Zymomonas mobilis subsp. pomaceae ATCC 29192: one gene and its partner. The main gene of each other region encodes a partner of the protein of the gene in region 2 in a complex. Links are inferred from orthologs where the notes say so. Each region holds a gene or a part of one and is shown on either strand. Other genes may lie near its edges. The genes, in order: ccmC and ccmA.

The links.
Region 1: the proteins of ccmA (region 2) and ccmC are in contact, whole or in part, in a solved structure (PDB 8CE8), measured with the Escherichia coli proteins. The link is inferred for Zymomonas mobilis subsp. pomaceae ATCC 29192 from one-to-one orthologs.

Annotation. Positions count from the first base shown.
Region 1 is NC_015709.1:67,104-70,297, forward strand. Bases 111-2,975 are described here. They hold ccmC (heme ABC transporter permease CcmC), read left to right. Parts: upstream 111-1,112; coding sequence 1,113-1,838; downstream 1,839-2,975. Other genes in these bases: guaA (glutamine-hydrolyzing GMP synthase), read right to left, coding at 111-674; ZYMOP_RS09505 (hypothetical protein), read left to right, coding at 1,835-1,999; ccmE (cytochrome c maturation protein CcmE), read left to right, coding at 2,010-2,447; ZYMOP_RS00310 (heme lyase CcmF/NrfE family subunit), read left to right, coding at 2,449-2,975. In the rest of the region: more of guaA, read right to left, coding at 1-110; more of ZYMOP_RS00310, read left to right, coding at 2,976-3,194. UniProt on the Escherichia coli protein: Required for the export of heme to the periplasm for the biogenesis of c-type cytochromes.
Region 2 is NC_015709.1:1,046,651-1,049,737, forward strand. Bases 39-2,796 are described here. They hold ccmA (heme ABC exporter ATP-binding protein CcmA), read right to left. Parts: upstream 1,867-2,796; coding sequence 1,210-1,866; downstream 39-1,209. Other genes in these bases: lnt (apolipoprotein N-acyltransferase), read right to left, coding at 39-327; ZYMOP_RS04680 (heme exporter protein CcmB), read right to left, coding at 569-1,213; ZYMOP_RS04690 (sensor histidine kinase), read right to left, coding at 1,926-2,796. Also shown: more of lnt, read right to left, coding at 1-38; more of ZYMOP_RS04690, read right to left, coding at 2,797-3,087. UniProt on the Escherichia coli protein: Part of the ABC transporter complex CcmAB involved in the biogenesis of c-type cytochromes; once thought to export heme, this seems not to be the case, but its exact role is uncertain. Responsible for energy coupling to the transport system.

The DNA of each region.
Region 1 (3,194 bases), 980 kb from region 2 along the record:
TGTTTTTTAATCTCGGCAATTTTGGTGTCACGAAATTCGGCCATGGTCCAATCACCGGCAAGACCACAGATGTTGTGCACAAAATGGGCAATAAGCTTGGCACCATCAGGGGTATGCACCACTTCAGGATGAAATTGCATTGCGTAAAAACGACGTTTTTCATCCGCGACTAAGGCAAAAGGCGCCCCTTCAGAAACCGCAATCGGTTTAAAGCCTTCGGGCAAGGCTTCCACACGATCGGCATGGCTCATCCAAACTTGATGCTTTTCCCCGACCTTCCATAAATTTTCAAAGAGCGGTGAGGCCGATTTGATTTCTATGAAGGCACGGCCAAACTCGCCATCGACGTCATTGGCGGTTACTTTACCCCCTAATTGATGGCACATGACTTGCTGACCATAGCAAATCCCAAAGATCGGAATACCCGCCTTAAAGAAAGCTTCTGGTACGCGAGGACTTCCCTCTGCCACAACCGAAGCGGGGCTACCGGAAAGAATAATGCCTTTTGGTTTTAACCGTAAAAAGGCTTCCTCTGCACGGTTAAAAGGAACAATTTCGCTATAAACACCCGCTTCGCGAACGCGGCGGGCGATAAGCTGGGTTACCTGACTTCCGAAATCGACAATGAGAATCGATTCAGAGACAACTTTATCGGCGATTGAAGAAACGGACATAAAGCTTTCGATAGGGAGGGATAAGCATCCTGTCCAGATGCTTCCTTTAAGAAGGCGCTTTATCTTAAAAAATCTGTAAAAATTTTACGAAGGAAAGCCTTATTATTTTTACTTTTAACCTTTTTTAAAATTATGCCCAAATAAATTTAAACTATTTTAACATTTTGGCAAAAATCTCCAAAATGAAGATTTCATATCCTTGGAAAGGATAATAAGTCCGCATCGGTGCTTCATCAACAGGATAGTGATCGTTGATCGCCTATTCAAAAAATATTGATTTCAAAAACTGATAAGGTCTCTTTTTTGACAGAGAAATACCCAAGAAATTCCTGTAAATGATAATTTTTAACCTGATTAAAGACGGTTTAGTATCATGAAAAATTCCAATCTGGATATCTATGCTTTTTAAAAGGACATGATCTTGTTACGGATAAGGCTATGATGAGACTTGCTAATCCCCATTATTTTCTGTCCTTTTCCAAAAAATTAACGCCATGGCTTGCGATTATCGGCATTTTATCGAGTTTAGCAGGTATAATCGGCGGACTGTTTTTTACGCCGCCTGATTTTCTGCAAGGGGAAACCGTTCGTATCCTTTATATCCATGTCCCAACTGCATGGTTGGCGATGGGGGGATGGAGTTGTATTGCGCTTGCCTCTTTTGTTCAATTTGTCTGGCGACACCCGCTCGCCGGCATCGCGGCAAAGGCTATGGCTTTACCGGGCGCTGTCTTTACAGCCCTTTGCCTGATGACTGGGTCGATATGGGGACGTCCGACATGGGGAACATGGTGGGAATGGGATGGCCGATTAACCTCGGTACTTATTTTGTTTTTCCTCTATCTTGGCTATATTGCCTTATCGCGTTCGGTTAGTTCGGTTAATAGCTTTAGTAGCGTTTCACGATTACCGGCTATTTATGCCTTGTTGGGGGCTATTAATCTGCCCATTATTCATTATTCGGTATTATGGTGGCGCACGCTTCACCAAGGACAAAGCCTTGGTCTTACGCATTCGGCTATTGCCCCTTCTTTACTTTGGCCGCTGCCTTTGACTTTATTGGGGTTTTCCTGCCTTTTTGCCTTAATCACTCTTTTTAGGATGCGTTATTTGCTCGCTCATGCGCAATATGAAGCCCGCCTCCAGCGAATGGCCTCGCTATGAGCGGAGGCTATAATCAGTGGCTTTTTGTCATTTCCGCTTATACTGTCGTCATTCTGGCTACCGTTGGGATATTGACCACTTCGTGGTTACAGATGCGCCGCGCAGAACAACGCCTTCCTTCTCGTAAAATATCCAAAAAAGATCCGCCTCGCGCGCATTGACGGAGAAAAAATGCAGCCTAAACATCAACGGCTTATCTTGGGTCTTGTCGCGCTTGTGGCTGTAATCGGGGCAGGGTTTCTGGCCCTGATCGCTTTTCGACATCAGGCCGCTTATTTTTATACACCTGTTGAAGCGATCAAGGCCCATCTACCGGTTGATCGTAATATCCGATTAGGCGGCATGGTCGAAAGAGGTTCGCTAACCCATGAAAAAGATGGCGTGACAATCGGTTTTAAAGTGACCGATGGTTATCAATCCTTACCGGTTTCTTATCGGGGCATTGTACCCGATCTTTTCCGTGAAGGCTCGGGCGTGGTGGCCGATGGTCATTTCGAAAAAAATGGCCTTTTTATCGCTGAAACTATCTTGGCCAAACATGATGAACGCTACATGCCGCCGAATATGCCTAATAATCCTGCCAACATGACCACGCCTCAGGGAAATTAATGTGATTGCTGAATTGGGTCTTATCCTTTTATGGCTGGCGGCCATGATGGCCTTGTTACAGACAGTTTTCGGGCTGTCCGTTTTGAATAATCGAATGGAAAGGGCTTTTTATAAGACGGTTAAACCAATAGCGATTATGCAAGCCTTACTGTCTAGTATGGCATTTTTGGTATTACTTTGGCTTTTCTTGCGGGTGGATTTATCGGTTACTTTAGTTGCTGAAAATGACCATATTGCAAAACCTTTTCTATATCGCTTGGCTGCCAGTTGGGGCAATCATGAAGGCTCTATGTTGCTATGGGTGACCATTCTTAGTCTTTGTGGTGCTTTACTCGCGTTATTAAGTAAATCGGTTGAACCGAAATTATTATCACTCGCTCTAGGGGCTCAAGGTAGTCTGGCTTTAGGCTTTTTTGCCTTTTTACTCTTTGTTTCCAATCCTTTTTCTCGACTAAACCCGCCGCCATTAGAAGGCTTGGGCCTTAATCCTTTATTGCAAGATCCGGGATTAGCTTTTCACCCGCCTACGCTTTATCTAGGATATGTTGGCCTATCCGTTGCCTTTTCTTTTGCCGTTGCTGCTCTGTTGCAGGGCAAGGCCGATCCTTCTTTTGCCAAAGCTATGCGCCCTTGGGTGATCGGGGCATGGGTATTTTTAACGATAGGAATCGCGGCGGGCAGCTATTGGGCTTATTACGAATTGGGCTGGGGCGGTTTTTGGTTCTGGGACCCTGTAGAAAATGCGGC
Region 2 (3,087 bases):
TACTGCGGCTATAAAATATCGGGCAGCTAATGTTCCCAAAGCCAGATAGCAGGATAAATAACAGGAGAGTAAAGGAACAGCGATGAAGCCAAGCCATGAAGGCATATTGGCTTGATGCGTGAAAGCCTGCGCAATCCAATCCAATCCTAACCAAAAATAGCCAAAGGCAAAGAACCAACCGAGAAAAAATACTTGTCGGTTCGTTTTAGATTGCCGCAATAAGGCGAGCCATAAAGCCAGTGCTACGAAGGACAAGGGCCATAAATTATAAGGCTGTAATCCGAAAGCAGCCCCAAGACCAGAAAGAAAAGCAAGAATCCATATCACAAATTCAGCCTATCTCAACAGTGCAAGAAAAAGGCAAGGAAGATTATATCTTATATCAAATCCATCTTCTCTTTCTCACTTTATAGACTGGATATTCTATTTTCAGGCCATGTGGAAAAAAAGATTCTCAATCAGGCCAGCCACATCCTGATTATATTTTCTATTTTGTTTTCAAGTTGTCAGTATTTTCCAAGTTGTCAGTAAAAGCGACTATTCATCAGACACATCATCCTATTAGAGATTATTCCCGCGTTACCCGTAAAGCTATCCCCACTACAAAGGGTGCCAATGCCAATAAAAAAAGCGAACACGCTCCCAATAGTAAAAAAGCCCCCGGCTGATGACCATCAATGGAGCCTGCACCAAAAATTAACAAAGGGACGGCTAAGGGTAATAATAATAAAGCAGTTAAAGCATTTCCGCTTTTTATACGCGCCGTCAAAGCCGCAATCATAACGCCTAAAGCCGCTAACCCCGGTGTCCCTAACAAAAATCCGGCTTCAAGATTCCAAAATACTGGCCAATCAAGCCGCAATAAAGCCGAAGCGGGTAGCAAAGCGGCCATTAAAGGTAATCCAAAACCTAACCAATGGGCTGTTATGCGAGCGACGGCGATCCATTCTTCACTGATCTGACGTACTGTATAATGATCGAAAAAACCATTGTCACAATCAGGGATAATCAACCGATCAATGGGCAGCAAAGAGGCCAATAAAGCGGCGATCCACAACACGCCACCACCTGCCTTCATTAACAGAGATTTGTCACTACCCACGGCAAAAGGAAATAATACCGCGACTAGTAAGAAAAAGAGGATAGGCAGCGTGCCCCCTGCTCCTATTAAAACACGACAATCTCGCCCAATTAATTGTCCAAGCTGTTTCATGAAGGTGAGATTTCCGGTTCTAAATCCCAAAATATAGATTGAGATTCAAGGCTAGGTCTAAAATCTTCTATAGATAGCTCAGGATACGGGTCTAAATCCAAGGCTTGATGGCTCGCTATCAAGGCGATGCCGCCTTTTTCTAGATGATCTTGGATAACATGAAGCAAACGCTTGACGGATAGTCTATCCAACCCATTCGCAGGTTCATCCAATAACCAAATCGGCGCATGGGCGGTTATCAAGCGTGCAAGAACTGCGCGCTTACGCTGACCTGTTGATAATAACCGTACTGGTAACTGGGCTAAAGGCAAAAGCGCCATTTTATCCATAGCCTCTTTTTCAGCACCCCTTTGACCATCCAAAGCAGCCCAATAAGCCAAAGCCTTTTCCAAAGAAATATCACGATCCAAAGCAAGGGCTTCGTCGGTAAAAGCAATATTGCCTTGACGGGTAATCTTGCCTGAAAACGGATTCAAAAATCCTGCTAATAAACGCAATAAACTGGTTTTACCGGTACCATTCGATCCCTTTATCATCAGGACTTCACCCGATTTTAACTGAAAGGATAAATGGGTAAACAGTAATCTATCCCCGCGTAAACAGGCGATATTGTCACAAGTAAGAACCGTATTTTGAAAACTAATGGGTGCCACCCGCCTTTTCTCGCTTTAAAATTATTGAATTGTTCTTGATAAAAATGTTTCAATGTCTGTTATTTTACCATGGGTAACGTCAAGCGGACAAATAGCCCCCCTAAATCTTCGCTTTCTTCCAACACGACTTGTCCACCGTAAATTTCTACCACATCACGAACAATCGCTAAACCTAGGCCCGTGCCCGGTTTTCCGGTATCAAGTCTTGCCCCTCTCTTGAAAAGCTGACCACGCATGTTCTCGGGGATGCCTGTCCCATCATCCTCAATCAAAATTTCGATCTGATTATTATTGCGTTCTACGGTAACAAAGACCCGTCCTTGACCGTATTTAGCCGCATTTTCAATCAAGTTGCCGAGTATTTCATCTAAATCTTGGCGCTCTATCCGGACAACCGCATCCTTTACACCCGCAAGATCAATCGTGGCATGAGGGTATAATCGCGTTACGGCACGTTCTACCGCTAATAAAGAGGGCCAAACTTCGGCCTGACTCTGGGCATTACCGCGCCGTCCAATCGCACGGGCGCGGGCCAAATGATGATCGACATGACGGCGCATCGTCATCACTTCCCGCAAGACAACGGCCTTTAATTCGGCACTATCTGCATTCGCTTCATTGGTGATAACTGTAAGAGGTGTTTTTAAAGCATGGGCTAAATTACCGGCATGTCGTCGTGCTTCCTCAGCTTGGCGCTCGTTATGCCGCAATAAAGCATTAAGCTCTTCAATAAGGGGGGCGACTTCATTGGGCATTCTATCTCGAATACGGGATGCCTGGCCATTTCTGATAGCACTGATTTCTACACGTAACTTACGTAACGGCCATAAACCAATAGTAACCTGTAAAACCGTGATAACGATCAATCCTGACCCTAAAATTAAAAAAGCTTTAAATAGGGTATGGCGTAGTTTTTTGATTTGATTATCAAGTGCAGTCCGAATTTCTGCCACTTGAAACCGCCATAAAACAGGTGATCCGGGTAAACGCACATCGCGTTCCATAATTCGCAAAGTGCCATCAGAAAATTCGTTGCTATCGTAAATACGGACCAGTTGGCCTTTGGGCATAGGGCTCACATGTAAAAAACGATCCCATAAAGAAGGCGAAGGAAATCGCTCATAACCATTACCGCTAATTTGGAAATAAAGACCGCTATAAGCCTCCAAGAAACGCTGATCGCCGAGAGGCCGATTAAGACGAACAGCCCCTTCGGGGTCA